3 regions of the Candidatus Pantoea soli genome follow, and region 3 is predicted to be linked to each of the others. Evidence: predicted binding sites of a transcription regulator. Region 3 holds the regulator's gene; each other region holds the start of a gene.
The links. Region 3 encodes PurR, which represses purine synthesis genes. Its sites were predicted from a motif close to CANGCAAACGTTTGCNTG; they were not measured.
Positions count from the first base shown of each region.

Region 1: a site for PurR is predicted at 2,987-3,004, ahead of tusA (sulfurtransferase TusA). Genes of this name have one in related genera too.
Region 2: a site for PurR is predicted at 3,290-3,307, ahead of gcvT (glycine cleavage system aminomethyltransferase GcvT). Genes of this name have one in related genera too.

Region 1 covers NZ_CP032702.1:274,070-279,507, forward strand. The annotation lists gene glgP (glycogen phosphorylase) at 1-1,108, shown strand, start outside; gene D8B20_RS01195 (DcrB family lipoprotein) at 1,464-2,021, opposite strand; gene D8B20_RS01200 (7-cyano-7-deazaguanine/7-aminomethyl-7-deazaguanine transporter) at 2,138-2,803, opposite strand; gene tusA (sulfurtransferase TusA) at 3,064-3,315, shown strand; gene D8B20_RS01210 (zinc/cadmium/mercury/lead-transporting ATPase) at 3,318-5,438, opposite strand, start outside.
Region 2 covers NZ_CP032702.1:3,009,436-3,014,873, forward strand. The annotation lists gene gcvP (aminomethyl-transferring glycine dehydrogenase) at 1-1,635, opposite strand, end outside; gene gcvH (glycine cleavage system protein GcvH) at 1,733-2,119, opposite strand; gene gcvT (glycine cleavage system aminomethyltransferase GcvT) at 2,139-3,236, opposite strand; gene ubiI (FAD-dependent 2-octaprenylphenol hydroxylase) at 3,722-4,924, opposite strand; gene ubiH (2-octaprenyl-6-methoxyphenyl hydroxylase) at 4,945-5,438, opposite strand, start outside.
Region 3 covers NZ_CP032702.1:1,658,734-1,664,171, reverse strand. The annotation lists gene D8B20_RS07770 (Grx4 family monothiol glutaredoxin) at 1-148, opposite strand, end outside; gene D8B20_RS07765 (C40 family peptidase) at 515-1,306, shown strand; gene cydH (cytochrome bd-I oxidase subunit CydH) at 1,370-1,459, opposite strand; gene purR (HTH-type transcriptional repressor PurR) at 1,733-2,758, shown strand; gene punR (DNA-binding transcriptional activator PunR) at 2,755-3,666, opposite strand; gene punC (purine nucleoside transporter PunC) at 3,776-4,978, shown strand; gene cfa (cyclopropane fatty acyl phospholipid synthase) at 5,290-5,438, shown strand, end outside.

The DNA.
Region 1 (5,438 bases), 1.4 Mb from region 3:
GTCGCTGTTTGCCGATTTTGCCCGCCTGTTCCCGGGCCGTTTCTGCAATAAAACCAACGGCGTGACGCCGCGTCGCTGGCTGGCGCTGGCGAACCCGGCGTTGTCTGAAGTGCTGGATGACACCATTGGCCGCACCTGGCGCACCGATCTCAGCCAGCTGAGCGAGCTAACGCCGCACATTGATTACCCGGCGTTTATTGAACAGATTGCCGCTGCCAAATTTGCCAACAAAAAGCGCCTGGCCGAGTGGGTGGCAAAAAACATGGATATCGTACTGGACCCGCACGCGCTGTTTGATGTGCAAATCAAACGAATTCATGAGTACAAACGCCAGCTGCTGAACGTGCTGCACGTAGTCACGCGCTATAACCGCATCAAAGCCGATCCCGATGCGGATTGGGTGCCGCGCGTGAATATTTTTGCCGGCAAGGCGGCGTCAGCGTATCGCGTTGCCAAGCACATCATTCACCTGATCAACGATGTGGCCAACGTGATCAACAACGATCCACAGGTGAAAAATAAGCTCAAAGTGGTGTTTGTGCCGAACTATGGCGTCAGCCTGGCGCAGATCATTATCCCGGCGGCGGATCTGTCAGAGCAGATCTCCACGGCGGGTACAGAAGCCTCCGGTACCAGTAACATGAAGTTTGCGCTAAACGGCGCGCTGACCATCGGCACCCTCGATGGCGCTAACGTTGAAATGCGCGAGCACGTGGGCGAAGAGAATATCTTCATCTTCGGCAACACCACGCCGCAGGTGGAGAAGCTGCGTACAGAGGGCTATAACCCGCGTAAATATTACGAAGAGGATGCGGAACTGCATCAGGCACTGACGCAGATTGCCAGCGGCGTGTTCAGCCCGCAGGAGCCGGAGCGCTATCGCAATCTGTTCGATGCGCTGGTGAACTTTGGCGATCACTATCAGCTGCTGGCGGACTACCGCAGCTATGTGGATACCCAGGATAAGGTGGACCAGCTTTACTGCCAGCCGGAAGAGTGGCAGCGCCGGGCGGCACTGAATATTGCCAACATGGGGTATTTCTCGTCTGACCGCACCATTCAGGAGTACGCCGACGAGATCTGGCATATTTCACCGGTAAGGTTGTAACGGTACCGGCCTGAAAAAAGGCTCTGTCTGACAGAGGAGAGGTACAGCGCCTCTGTCAGCAGGGACGCGGCTTCAGGCCCGCGGCTTCAGGCCCGACCGCTGCGGGCGCGATGGCACAAGCAACGAGAGCGGACGCGAAAGGGGCTGAGAGTAAGAAAGGATGCGGATCGCGCCGGGCGACATGAAGCTTGCGACCTGTATCGGCCGCACGCTGTTGCCCTTGTATGCCTGCTCAGCCGCAGCGCAAACGCGCGGCAAAAATAGCCTGGTCGACAGGGTATTCCGCACACGCTGACCGGCCAACATCACGCGTCGGAAAGGCACGATGCGTTGCGCCTCTCCGTCGTCTGTTCCGTTATTTCAGGGTAATACTCTTCACAATGGCGTCTGCATCACTCTGCGCCTGCTGCTGATTTGCAGCCGGCAGGGTAATCTGCAGCGTAACCAGTTTGCCGTCCACTTTTGCCAGAATCACGGAGGACCAGGAGGTCTGATTGTTGGCAGAAATCACCGTATCCAGCTGCTGGGCAGGCTGATCTTTCAGCGTTACGGCTTTATTTGACACCACCTGCAGCTGCGGATCGCGGTTGCGCTGCTGCTGTTCCAGACGCTGAGACAGCGTATCCAGCGATTCACTGGTCGGATCGCCGGCAATCACAATAATGGCGCGCTGTCCGGTTTCATCGGCATAGACGTGCATATTGGTGGATTCCGAGCCCAATTTGCCGCTCTTGTCCGACATGCCGGCAGGCAGACTGAAGCTCAGCTTGCCGTCCATCAGGTTAACGGTCTGCGCTGACTGGCTGGCCGTGGCACCACTGTTATTCGCCGCTGCGTCATCTTTCTTCTGGTCGCAGGCGGCAAGGCCAATAACCAGCAGGCCGATACCCGCATATTTCACTAAGTTACGCATTCTTATCCCTTTCATCAGATCCTAATCAGGCGTTATACAAGCGGATTTAGTTGCCAAAAGCAACCAGCGCTTTGTCAGGAAATCTTAGCGTGCAACGGCGTTTCGTCTACGTGCAATTAGCCGAAATTCATCTGGCGCAGGCTATTGCGCTCGGCCAGGCGTTTCAGCGCGGCATTCAGCAACACGCCGTAAGCCGGCAGGAAGAAAATCATGCAGATCAGCACTTTAAAGCTGTAATCCACCAGTGCGATTTCCACCCAGTGCGCCGCCATAAAGGGATCCGGGCTTTTATAAAAAGCGATAGAAAAGAAGGCCAGCGTATCGCTGATATTGCCGAGAAACATGGCGCAGGCCGGCGCAATCCACCACTGCGGCAGTTTGCGCAGACGGTTAAACACGTGCACATCCAGAATCTGCCCCAGCGCATACGCCATAAAGCTGGCGCAGGCGATGCGCGCCACAAACAGGTTGACCTGCGCCAGCGAGGCCCAGCCCTGCCATTCGCCCTGGAAAAACACGCAGGAGATGACGTAGGAGATAAACAACGCCGGGATCATCACCGCGAGGATGATGCGACGGGCCAGCGGCGCGCCAAAAATGCGCACGGTGAGATCGGTGGCGAGGAAGATAAACGGGAAGCTGAAAGCGCCCCAGGTGGTGTTGAAGCCGAAGATAGAAATCGGCAGCTGCACCAGGTAGTTGCTGGAGGTGATCACCAGCAAATGGAACAGCGACAGCCAGAACAGCGCATGCATGCGCTGACGCACAGAAAAGTTAAGCATCTTGTACCTTTTTAATGCTGGGGTGAGGGAACCCATCTTCTTCTCAACACAGCAGGCCAGCGCTAAATGCATGACACACCACGCTGCCGTCGGGTAAACCCGAACAGGGTGAGTAAGAAGCCAGTGTAGTAAAAATCGGTCGGCATCTTAGCGCGTTGCGCAACGAATGCAATGGTTAATTTTAACGCAATCGTTATCGCCTTGCGCTGCCACGCCAGCGCGCTAGAATGAGCGCCCACCCTGATCAAAGACAGAGAAACATGAGCGATTCCTTTTCAGCGGCAGACCATACGCTTGATGCGCAGGGTCTGCGCTGCCCCGAGCCGGTGATGATGGTGCGCAAAACGGTGCGCGGCATGCAAGCGGGTGAAACCCTGCTGATTATTGCCGACGATCCGGCCACTACGCGGGATATTCCCGGATTCTGCCGCTTCATGGAGCACAGGCTGCTGGCACAGCAGACCGACACGCTGCCGTACCAGTACCTGATTCAGAAAGGCGAAAACGTCTGAGTTCAGGGCTGCGGCTTTTGCTGCCGCAGCAGCCGCAGGGCATTAGCTGTCACCAGCGCGGTGGCGCCGGAATCGGCCAGCACCGCCAGCCACAGTCCGGTGACGCCCAGCAGCGTGGTCACCAGGAAAATGCCCTTCAGCCCCAGCGCCAGCGCGATATTCTGACGAATAATCGCGCGCGTACGCCGTGCCAGCGTCACCGCATCCGGCAGAACCCGCAGGCGATTTTGCGTCAGGGCCGCATCCGCGGTTTCCAGCGCCACATCGGTGCCGCTGCCCATGGCAATACCCAGCGTAGCGGCCTTCATAGCCGGTGCATCGTTTATTCCATCCCCCACCATCGCCAGCGACTGCTGTGTCCCCAGCTGACGCACAGCGTCTACCTTATCGGCGGGTAATAAACCGGCGCGGCAGGCAATGCCCAGCGCGTCTGCAAGGGTGCCCGCCGCACGGGGATTGTCGCCAGTCAGCATGATGCTGCTGATGCCGAGCTTTTTCAGCGCCTGCAGCGCTGGCAGCGCGTCGTCCCGCAGCGGATCCTGCAGAGCCAGCATGCCCAGCGGTTGCCTGTCGTCCAGCAGCACGACCACGGTTTTCCCCTGGCTTTCCAGCTGCGTCACGGCCTGCCGCTGCGCGTCACTGAGCGTGCTCACATCACGCGGTGTCAGCAGCTGATAGGTTACGCCGGCAATCTGCGCACGAATGCCGCTGCCCGCCAGCGTCTGCTGCTGCTGCGCCTGCGGCAACGCCAGCTGCTGGCGTTCGGCTTCGGAGACGATCGCCCGCGCCAGCGGATGGCTGGCACCCTGTTCAACGGCGGCAGCCAGACGCAGCAGCTGCGCTGCGCTGAGCGAGCCGAAAGGGGTGATATCCATGATCTGCGGCCGGCCTGCCGTCAGCGTACCGGTTTTGTCGAAGGCAAGCGTCTGAATGCGGCTGAGCCGTTCCAGCGCCGCGCCGCCTTTGATCAACACGCCCTGGCGTGCCGCTGCCGCCAGACCGGAGGTAATCGCCGCCGGGGTCGAAATCACCAGCGCACACGGGCAGCCGATCAGCAGCAGCGTCAGCCCTTTGTAAATCCACGGCAGCCATGCGCCCGCGCCCAGCAGCGGCGGCAGCACCATCACCAGCAGCGCCAGCAGCATGATCGCCGGGGTATAGATCCGGCTGAAACGATCGATAAAGCGTTCAACCGGCGCCCGATGGCTTTCTGCCTCTTCGATCAGATGCAGGATGCGATCGACAGCGCTGTGACCGGGCGCCGACACCACTTTCAGCGTCACCTGCCGATCGACGCTGGTCGCTCCCGCCATCACGGTTTCGCCGGGTTCGCGCGTCACCGGCAAAGACTCGCCGGTCAGCGCGCTTTCATCAAAGCTGGCGCGCGAGTGCAGCAGTTCACCATCCACCGGCAGCCGTCCCCCGGCGGCGACCTCTATGGTTTCGCCCGGCCGCAGATCCGCCAGCGCCACCTGCCGCCGCTGCCCGCCGGAGAGGCGCGTGGCGGTATCGGGACGCAGCGCCATCAGTGCTGTCACGCCGTGACGTGCGCGGGTTGCCGCCCAGGCCTCCAGCCGCTCACCCAGCTGGAACAGCAGCAGTACCATGGCCGCCTCGGCATGGGCGCCAATAATCAGCGCACCGGCTGCCGCCAGCGTCATCAGGGTTTCAATACTGAAGGGCGAGCCGCTGCGCAGCAGCCTCCAGGCCTGACGGGCAATCGGCAACAGGCCGACCAGCGTGGTGATAACAAACAGCCGATCGCCCCATAGCGGCGAAATCTGGCTCAGCAGCCAGCTGGCCAGCATCAGCAGGGCCAGCAGCAGCAGACCGGCGTGCTCACGCCAGCGGCGGGGTGCGGCGGCCAGTTCGTTAGCCTGCAGCGTAAAGCCGGCGTTTTTTACCGCCTGTTCGATGGCCGGACGTGCTGCTTCTGGCGCCGTCACCACCAGCTTTTCACTGGCGAAGATGACGCGTGCCTGCTGCACCTGCGGCAGTTTCTGCACCGCGGTTTCAATTTTGCGCGCGCAGCTTGGGCAATCCATCCCGGCAATCTGCCAGCTTAACGGGGCCCCGGCGCGCGGTCTGTCACTATCATCGTCGCCGCTGCCCGGCGTGGCTTC
Region 2 (5,438 bases), 1.4 Mb from region 3:
ATAGCCACCCGCCTGCTCCGCCGGACAGAACGGATGCAGCTCGGCAAATTCCGGCCAGGTGATCGGGATCATTTCCGCCGCGGCGTTCAGCTTCATGGTGCACGAGCCCAGCGGAATCATCGCCTGATTCAGCGCCAGATCCTTTTTCTCCAGGCTGTGCATGTAACGCATCATCTCGGTTTCACTGTGATGGCGGTTAAAGACCGGATGCGTCAGGAATTCACTGCTCCGCAGCTGACCGGCCGGAATGGCAGGATTCTCTGCCACCACTGCCGCGTCCAGCGCGTCGATATCCAGGCCGTGTGCATCGCCCAGCAGAATCGCAAACAGCGTCTGCACATCTTCACGCGTGGTAGTTTCGTCCAGCGTGATGCCAACGGCATTCAGCAGATCGCTGCGCAGGTTAACGCCAAAGCTCAGGGCGCGATTCAGCACCGCGGCTTTATCGGCGACGTCTACCGTCAGCGTATCGAACCAGCTGGCGTGACGCAGTTTCAGGCCGCCTTTCTGCAGCCCGGCGGCCAGAATGCTGGTAAGACGGTGAATGCGCGACGCGATACGCTTCAGGCCAGCGGGGCCATGGTAGACCGCGTAGAAACCGGCAATGTTTGCCAGCAGCACCTGTGAAGTACAGATATTGGAGTTGGCCTTTTCACGGCGGATATGCTGTTCACGCGTCTGCATCGCCATGCGCAGCGCGGTATTGCCGGCGGCATCGCGGGAAACGCCGATAATACGGCCCGGCATCGAACGCTTGTACGCATCGCGGCTGGCAAAGAAAGCCGCGTGCGGCCCGCCGTAACCCATCGGTACACCGAAGCGCTGCGCGGAGCCGAAGACGATATCTGCGCCCTGCTTACCTGGCGCTTCCAGCTGCACCAGTGCCATGAAATCAGCGGCCACGCTGACGACAACCTGACGGGTTTTCAGGGCGGCGATCAGATCGCGGTAGTCGTGCACTTCACCGCTGGTGCCTACCTGCTGCAGCAGCACGCCAAACAGGTTGTCGTGCTCCAGCGCTTTATCGGCACGATCAATGATCAATTCAAAACCAAAGGTTTCGGCGCGGGTACGCACCACGTCCAGCGTTTGCGGATGAATATCATCGGCAATAAAAAAGGTATTGGCGTTTTTCAGCTTGCTGACGCGCTTTGCCATCGCCATGGCTTCCGCTGCCGCCGTGGCTTCGTCCAGCAGGGATGCCGAGGCAATATCCAGTCCGGTCAGGTCCAGCGTCAGGGTCTGGAAATTCAGCAGCGCTTCCAGACGGCCCTGCGAAACTTCCGGCTGATACGGCGTGTAAGCGGTGTACCAGCCCGGATTTTCCAGCATGTTGCGCAGGATCACCGGTGGAGTAATCACCGCGCTGTAACCCATGCCGATCCAGGATTTGTAACGCTGGTTCTGACTGGCCATGGCTTTCAGCTCCGCCAGCGCCTGCTGTTCGGTCGCCGCCTCGCCCACGGCCGGCGGGCCAGGCAACTGGATATCGGCAGGCACGATAGCGTTAATCAGCGAAGCCAGCGAGCTGGCGCCGATGGCTTCCAGCATGGTGGTCTGCTGCTGCGCGGTGGGACCGATGTGGCGCTCAATAAAAGCACCGTTGTGTTCAAGCTGGCTGAGAGTCTGAGTCATTTGCAGTACATCCTGAATCGGGCTGGGTTACAAAAATGGCATTAAATCAGGCAGAGAAAAAAGAAGGCGCTGCAGTGCAGCACCTTCAGACTACCGGTTACTCGTCGATTGACGCTTTATAGGCATCGGCATCAAGCAGGGTGTCGAGTTCTGATTCGTCACTGGCTTTAAGGCGAAACAGCCAGCCGTTACCGTAGGGCTCGCTGTTGACCTGCTCCGGCGCGTCGCTCAGGGCGTCATTCACCGCGACAATTTCGCCGCTCAGCGGTGCGTAGATGTCAGAAGCGGCCTTGACCGATTCCGCCACCGCACAGTCATCTCCGGCGGCGAAGCTGGCACCAACTTCGGGCAGATCGACAAATACCATATCGCCCAGCAGTTCCTGCGCGTGTTCGGTAATGCCCACGGTGTAAGTGCCGTCGGCTTCTTTACGCACCCACTCGTGGCTGTCACGGTATTTCAATTCATTTGGCACATTGCTCATCGCCATTTCTCCTGAAAAATTACTGAGCGACCGGCTTACCGGCGCGAACGAAAACGGGTTTGGTAACCTTGACCGGCATCTCGCGATGACGGATCTCCACAATGGCCTGCTCGCCGATGCCCGCAGGCACGCGCGCCAGCGCGATGCTGTAACCCAGCGTCGGTGAGAAGGAGCCACTGGTAATAATACCCTGCTGCGGCTGACCCTGTTGATCGGTGAAACGTACCGGCAGACCGTTACGCAACACCCCTTTTTCGGTCATGATCAGTCCGACCAGCTTTTCAGTGCCCTCTTCACGCTGCGCTTCCAGCGCCTCGCGACCGATAAAATCCCGATCTGCCGGCTCCAGGCAAAGGGTCCAGCCCATGTTGGCGGCCAGCGGCGACACCGCTTCATCCATCTCCTGACCGTACAGATTCATGCCAGCTTCCAGCCGCAGCGTATCGCGTGCGCCCAGTCCGGCAGGTTTAACCCCGGCGGCCAGCAACTGCTGCCAGAATGCCGCCGCCTGCGCTGCCGGCAGCGCGATTTCGTAACCGGCTTCGCCGGTATAGCCGGTGGTGGCGATAAAGAGTTCACCGGCCTGCACGCCAAAGAAGGGTTTCATGCCGGCCACTGCCTCACGCTGCGCGGCGCTGAACAGCGTCTGCGCTTTCTCCTGCGCGTGCGGCCCCTGTACGGCAATCAGCGCCAGATCGTCACGTTCAGTGACGTTCACGCTATACGCCTGCGCATGCCGGGTAATCCATGCCAGGTCTTTTTCTCGCGTGGCCGAATTCACCACCAGGCGGAAAAAATCCTCTGCCATGAAATAGACAATCAGATCGTCAATCACGCCCGCTGAGGCGTTAAGCATGGCGGTATACAGGGCTTTGCCGGGATGGGTCAGCCTGGCGACATCATTTGCCAGCAGGTAGCGCAGGAATTCGCGGGTGCGGGCACCGTGCAAATCGAGAATAGTCATATGGGAAACGTCAAACATGCCGGCATCCCGGCGCACGGCGTGGTGCTCGTCCATTTGCGAGCCATAATGCAGCGGCATCATCCAGCCGTGGAAATCCACCATGCGTGCACCGCAGGCCTGATGCTGTTCATAGAGAGGCGTTTGCTGAGTCATAACCATCCTGTGAAAACAAGTGAATGTGGCGGCCTGCGCCGCGGCTGAGCGCCGACGCAAACGTTATCCTTGCCCTGACGTTATCACCGAATGCCGTAATTAACCATGAGTAAAACGAGGGCGAACGCAGGCTGCACCACAGTGAGACGTCCTTCAGCATGCAGCATAATTCACTGGATTTGTGTGATTAACCACGCACAAAATACAACAACCAACCTTTACCACAGCAAATAAATGGAATGGCGACAGCACACCGCTGAAAAACTCCGGCAGAGAGATTTTTATTACATGAGATAAACTAATGCGAATCGGCAGGTAAAATTAGAATAAATCAAACGAAGGTCAACAACAGAGCCATGTTGCACCACAGAAGTGCGCAGCAGGCAGTGCGGCTGAGAGACGATGAGCAGTGGGGAGAAAAAGACGCGCTGGCAGGTCACCCCGGGTAAAAAAAACGGCACCCAAAGGTGCCGTGTACGAAAGGATTAGCGAATCCAGGCGGGCATATCATTCAGGCCCATCGCCTGTTTCAGCATCCGCGGTTTGACACCGGGCAGCGTGTCGGCCAGTTTCAGCCCGACATCCCGCAGCAGCTTTTTCGCCGGATGGGTACCGGCAAACAGCTCGCGGAAGCCCTGCATCCCGGCCAGCATCATCGCCGCGCTGTGTTTACGGCTGCGCTCGTAACGCCGCAGATAAAGATGCTGACCGATATCTTTGCCAGCCAGATGCAAACGCCGGATTTCCCCAATCAGCTCTGCGGCATCCATGAAGCCAAGATTCACCCCCTGGCCGGCGAGTGGATGGATGGTGTGCGCCGCATCCCCCACCAGCGCCAGGCGATGCGCCGCGAAGTTGCGCGCATAACGTGCCATCAGCGGGAAGGTTTTACGCTCGCTCTCCACCTGACACAGCCCCAGCCGCATATCAAACGCCACTGACAGCTGCTGATTAAATAAGGTTTCCGGCATCGACTGCATACGCGACGCTTCCTGCGGCGACAGCGACCAGACAATCGAACTCAGGTGCGGGTCCTGCATGGGCAGAAACGCCAGAATGCCGTCGCCGTGAAACACCTGCCGCGCAATGGCGTCGTGCGGCATATCAGTGCGGACATTTGCCACCAGCGCATGGTGCTCGTAATCCCAGAACGTCACAGGGATATCGGCTTTATCACGCAGCCACGAGTGCGCGCCATCGGCGGCAACCAGCAGACGGGCGGTCAGCATGCCGCCATCCTGCAGGGTCACAAAGGCTTCATTTTCACCAAATGCCACCTGCTGCAGCGCGGCCGGTGCCAGCAGCGTGATATCGCTGCACTGGCTGGCGCGCTGCCACAGCGCACTGTGGATGACGTCATTTTCAACAATATGCCCGAGGTGCGACAGGCCCTGCTGCTCATCGTCAAAGCTGATGGAACCAAAACTGTCCTGATCCCAGACTTCCATGCCGTGATACGCGCTGGCGCGCAGCGCAAGGATGGCAGACCAGACATCCAGCTTTTGCAGCAGGCGCTCGCTGGCCGCATTAATCGCCGACACGCGAATGGAGGCCGCTGCCGCCGGATCAAATTGTGGCGCGGCGGCTTTTTCCAGCACGGCGACGCGCAGGCCGCTGCCCTGCAGACCGCAGGCAACCGCCAGCCCCACCATGCCGCCACCGGCAATTGCCACATCAAATGTTTGCATCGCTGCCCCTTAATTCATGCTTAACGCTTCACCCAGCCGAGCGTACGCACGGCAAGCGGGTTTCGCAGCCACGGCAGGTGGTCCATTGCCACCAGCCCAAGATTTCGTCCTGCCACCAACGGCGCATAGCGGTTGGCAAACACGCGCACCAGCCCATCGGTCACACCGATGGTGGTGCTGCGATCCGGCTGACGACGCGCGGAAAAATGGTGCAGTACCGCATAGCTGCCGGGATCCTGCTGCTGACGGTGCGCCGCTGCCAGCGTTTCTGCCAGCGACATCACATCACGCAAACCGAGGTTGAACCCCTGCCCGGCGATCGGATGCAGCGTCTGTGCGGCGTTGCCAACCAGCGCCAGCCGGTGAGTCACCTGCCGGTCAGCGGTCTGCAGCGCCAGCGGATAGCATTCGCGCTGGCCGGTGTGCGTAAAGCGCCCCAGACGCCAGCCAAAGGCGCGCTGCAGTTCGCGCAGAAAGGTTGCATCATCCCACTGCCGCACGGTGGCTTCGGCTG
Region 3 (5,438 bases):
CCACATACGCGAAGCGCTCACCACAGGCAGACAGCGCCTGCACCGCCTGCGCAGAGAAGCCGCAGCTTGGCAGCTTTGGCGACCCTTTCATATACAGCAGGATCGGGTTTTCTGCGATCTGGCGCTGAATTTTTTCAACAGTACTCATTTTTGCCTTCCTTAATCCTTCACTTCGTGTTTGTTTATTGTAGCGACTTCGCCCCGCGACTGAAAACGGGATTTTGCCCCGCGACAGTGCGATCGCCATCTTTGTTAAGCGGATGACTGAACGATAACATTTTCATATCATTAACAGGCATTAATCAATTAATAATTAGCAATAATTTCGCTGGCTTAACCGGCTGAAATCGCTCATTTTTGCCACAAATTCAGTGCCGTAACAGATTAATGGAAAAAGCCCTTACCTTTTAGAAAAAAAGTGGATTAGAATTGCCCTGGCTCTGATTTTTGATCAGATTTTTCTAACTTTTCCGCAGCCTGTGCCTGAGCAGCCTGCTTAACCTGTAACCGGACTATGCGTTTACTGATTACGCTTTTCATACTGGCTTTTGCCCAACTGTTCGTTAATGTGGCTTCTGCATCCCCGCACACGCCGGTTAATGCCAGTCTGCAGAAGACTGAGAAAAAAAGTGCGCGTGACGATGAGCGCCGCAAGCGACGTCCGGTGAAGACCACCACAAAAAAATCCCGTCTGACGTCGGTGCAGAAATTTAAACTAAAAAAGCAGCAGAAAACCGCCACCGCACTGCAGAAAACCACCAGCCGTCGCGCCCCCCTGAAACTCAGCGGTAAAAAATATGGTCATCAGCGCCTGGCGAAAGCCGCTGCCGCGGCAGAGGCCGATGACGAGGTTCAGGGCCTGACCGGCATTAAAATGAGCAAGTCTCACCGCCTGCGCTATCAGAAAGCGCGTGAAACGGCGATGAATAAACTGATGGGACAGCTGGGTAAGCCTTATCAGTGGGGCGGCACCTCGCCGCATACCGGTTTCGATTGCAGCGGTTTGGTGTGGTACGCCTATAAAGACCTCGTCAAATTCAAACTGCCGCGCACCGCCAATGAAATGTATCATCTGCGCGATGCGGCCCCGATCAAACGCGAGCTGCTGGAGAAAGGCGATCTGGTCTTCTTCCGCATTAATAACCGCGGTGCTGCCGATCACGTCGGCGTCTATCTGGGCAACGGCAAGTTCATTCAGTCGCCGCGTACCGGTAAAGATATTCAAATCAGTGCGCTAAGCGAAGATTACTGGCAGAAACACTATGTAGGCGCGCGCCGCATGATGACACCTAAAACCATTCGCTAAGCGTTGCGTTGCGCAAGCAAGCAAAGAAAAGCCGGCGGCTGTTGCTCAGCGCCGGCTTTTTTATTAGTGCAGAATTGCCGTAAAACTGAAGGCCACAATCATCATCAGCGCCGCGACCGTGGTCATTAACGCCAGCTTCATCTCCGTACTCATCCTTGCTCCATAGCCACACTGTTATCATGGTTAAAGAATTTTCGCACAGCAACCGGCAAAAATCTCGTGTTATCCGCGCCAGCTTGCTAGAATCGCCGCCTTTCGTTGCGCAACAGGTTTTGCGCATGCTGCATTGACAGCCTGCGAACGCGTTTTCTTTGCCCCTGAAACGCCGGTTTTCCGGCCAAAACGGGGTAAAATACCCTTCGCAGACGCAAACGTTTAACAATATACTTATCAGTAAGTTGCGATAAGCCCAGGAGTACCATTCAGATGGCAACAATTAAAGATGTGGCGAAACGCGCCGGTGTCTCAACCACCACGGTTTCGCATGTCATCAACAAAACGCGCTTCGTTGCTGAAGAGACGCGCAACGCCGTATGGGAAGCGATCAAAGCACTGCACTATTCACCCAGCGCCGTGGCGCGCAGTCTGAAGGTGAACCACACCAAAACGCTGGGGCTGCTGGCCACCTCCAGCGAAGCGCCCTATTTTGCCGAGATTATCGAAGCGGTGGAAAATCACTGTTTTGACCGCGGTTATACCCTGATCCTCGGTAACGCGCATAACGACCTGCAAAAACAGCGCGCCTATCTGTCGATGATGGCGCAAAAACGCGTGGACGGGCTGCTGGTGATGTGCTCAGAGTATCCGGACGATCTGCTGCAGATGCTGGAAGAGAACCGTAACATTCCCATGGTGGTGATGGACTGGGGCGAATCGCGCGGCGATTTTACCGATACCGTGCAGGATAATGCGTTTCACGGCGGCTATCTCGCCGGACGCTATCTGATTGAGCGCGGCCACCGTGATATCGGGGCGATTCCGGGCCAGATGGAACGCAATACCGGGGGCGGACGCCACGCTGGTTTTTTACAGGCGATGCATGAAGCGGGCATTACCGTGCGTCAGGAGTGGATTGTGCAGGGCGACTTTGAGCCGGAATCCGGTTATCAGGCGATGCAGCAGATCCTCAACCAGAAGCAGCGCCCTACTGCCGTGTTCTGCGGCGGTGACATCATGGCGATGGGCGCAATCTGTGCGGCTGATGAGATGGGGCTGCGCGTGCCGCAGGATATTTCCGTCATCGGTTACGATAACGTGCGCAACGCGCGCTACTTCACGCCCGCGCTGACCACGGTCCATCAGCCCAAAGCCCAGCTGGGGGAAAAAGCGCTTGAGATGCTGCTGGATCGCATTACCAGCAAGCGCGAAGAGCCGCAAACCATTGAAGTGCAGCCTACGCTGATTGAACGCCGTTCGGTCGCGGATGGCCCGTTCCGCGACTATCGCCGTTAAGTGCGCGTCTCGCTGAGCCATTCCTGGTTCAGCGTTTCCGCATCCCCCAGATAACTCAGCAGCCAGTCCAGCGCCGGTGAGTCACCCTGTTCTGACCAGCTGACACAGCAGGGGCTGTCCGGAAAAGCCTGCGGCAGCGTCAGTTCCGTCAGGGCGCCGCTGTCCAGCAGCGGCCGCGCTAAATGGCCGGGGATCATGCCCACGCACAAGCCGGCCTGCAGACAGTCCAGCCCGGTTTCCCACTCCGGCACCACCAGCCGGCGCTGGTTATCCAGCGTCCAGGTCATGCGGCGCGGTAAGGCGCGCGAGGTGTCTTCCAGCACCAGCGACGGCCAGGCGCGCAGCGTCTCGTCGTCAAGCTGTGTGCTGCCAGCCAGCGGGTGATCGGGGCTGACCACGCAGCGCCAGTTAAGCGCCCCCATATCCTGAAAGGCAAAACGACCGCCCACCGGAATCGCCTGCGTCGCGCCAATCGCCACGTCAACGCGCCCGTCAGCCAGCGCATCCCACACGCCGTTGAACACTTCGTAACTGATGATCAACTCCATATCGGGAAAATGACGATAAAAATCCTTCACCAGCTGTCGCGTACGCTGCGGTTTGACAATGCAGTCCACGGCGATACTCAGCTGACCGCGCCAGCCGTTGGCCAGCTGCTGACACTGGCGGCGGGTTGCCAGCATTTTTTTGATAACAGATCGTCCTTCGCGCACAAAATGCTCGCCAGCCGGCGTCAGCACCACTTCCCGGTGCTGGCGTTCAAACAGCGGCACCGCCAGCCAGCTTTCCAGCTGGCGCACGGTATAGCTGATGGCAGAAGGCACGCGGTGCAGCTCCTGCGCTGCGGCGCTGAAGCTGCCCGTGCGCGCAACCGCATCGGCCACTTCCAAAGCGTATTCAGACCACATTTTTTTGCCTGCAAAAATTTTGATAGCACAATGCAAATATTAGCGTTTCACAAAGCTGGCTGCACCCTTTTACACTGCCCGCCGTTCACCCTGTCGAATGAGAATCACTATGTTGTCATCAAAAGGATTTCTGCCCTATCTGGCCGTGCTGAGTATGCTTGGCTTTCTCGCCACGGATATGTATCTGCCAGCGTTTGGCGATATGCAGCGCGATTTCGCGACCGCCCCCGGTACCATCAGTGCCAGCCTCAGTGTGTTCCTGGGCGGCTTTGCCTGTGCTCAGGTATTGTGGGGTGCCCTGTCAGACCGCATTGGCCGCAAACCGGTGCTGCTGGCTGGCCTGACGCTGTTTGCCGTCAGTTGCCTCGCGATGTTGTGGGTCAGCGATGTCTGGCTGATGCTGGCGCTGCGCTTTATCCAGGCGGTTGGCGTGTGTGCGGCAGCGGTGAGCTGGCAGGCGCTGGTGGTCGATCGCTATCCGAAAGCGCAGGCCAATAAAGTGTTCGCCACGATTATGCCCCTGGTTGCGCTCTCACCGGCGCTGGCACCGCTGCTGGGTGCCTGGCTGATGAATCATTTTGACTGGCGTACGATTTTTCTGGTGCTGGCGCTGGTGACCGGCGTGCTGCTATGCGGCACGCTGCGCCTGCGCGCGCCTGCGCCGCAGCAGCGCGATCGGGGCGAGCAGCCCGGCTGGCTCACGCTGCTCGCTGCCCGGGTTTACAGCGGTAATGTGCTGATTTACTCCGCCTGTTCAGCCAGCTTTTTTGCCTGGCTGACCGGTTCCCCCTTTATCCTCGCTGCGGCGGGGCTGAGTCCGGCTGACATCGGCCTGAGCTACATTCCGCAGACCATCGCCTTCCTCGTCGGCGGCTTTGGCTGCCGCGCGCTGCTGAATCGTTTTCAGGGTGCACAGCTGCTGCCGTGGCTGCTGCTGGTTTACAGCCTGAGCATCATCAGCCTGTTCGCCGTGGCGCTGCTGCCTGCGCCACCACTGGCTGGCCTGCTGCTACCGTTCTGTGGTATGGCGCTGGCTAACGGCGCGATTTACCCGATTGTGGTTGCCAGCGCGCTGGCCCCGTTCCCACAGGCCACCGGCAAAGCGGCCGGCCTGCAGAACCTGCTGCAGCTTGGTCTCTGTTTTCTGGCCAGCCTGATTGTCTCATCCGGCCTGCAACATGCGCTGTATCACACTACACTGGTAATGGTGATCACTGTCGCACTGGCGTGGGCAGGCTATCTCTGGCAACGTACCGCTGTCGCACAAAGTGACGTTGCTGACCCTGCCCGCCCCTGCGAAGATACGCTTTGATGCAACGCTTATCGTTAGCATGATAACGATAAGCCGTTGAATATTGACCCACGTGAGCATATACTCGGTGGGTCAGCATTTCTGTAACAAATCAATAACATAATTGCCTTATTTATTCGCGACTCTGTCGCTGGGATGGCGTCTGCGCGGGCATCTTTCTGCGATGCTGTGCCGGACATTTCTGTTGAGATCTCTACCTCTGTAAAACGTCGACTATCTGGCGCACGGATCTTCCGTGAGTTCTCTCACAGGCCTGGGGAATTTGACTATTCTCTTTCTCAGGTTTAAATCGGAAAGGTGATGGAGAAGCTATGAGTTCATCGTGTATAGAAGAAGTGAGCCTTGAAGAAAACCAATGGTTTCGTATCGCCCATGAGCTGCTGGAGCGGGCAGATATCCACATCAATGGCACACGCCCCTGGGATATTCAGGTAAAACATCCGGATTTTTTTAAACGGGT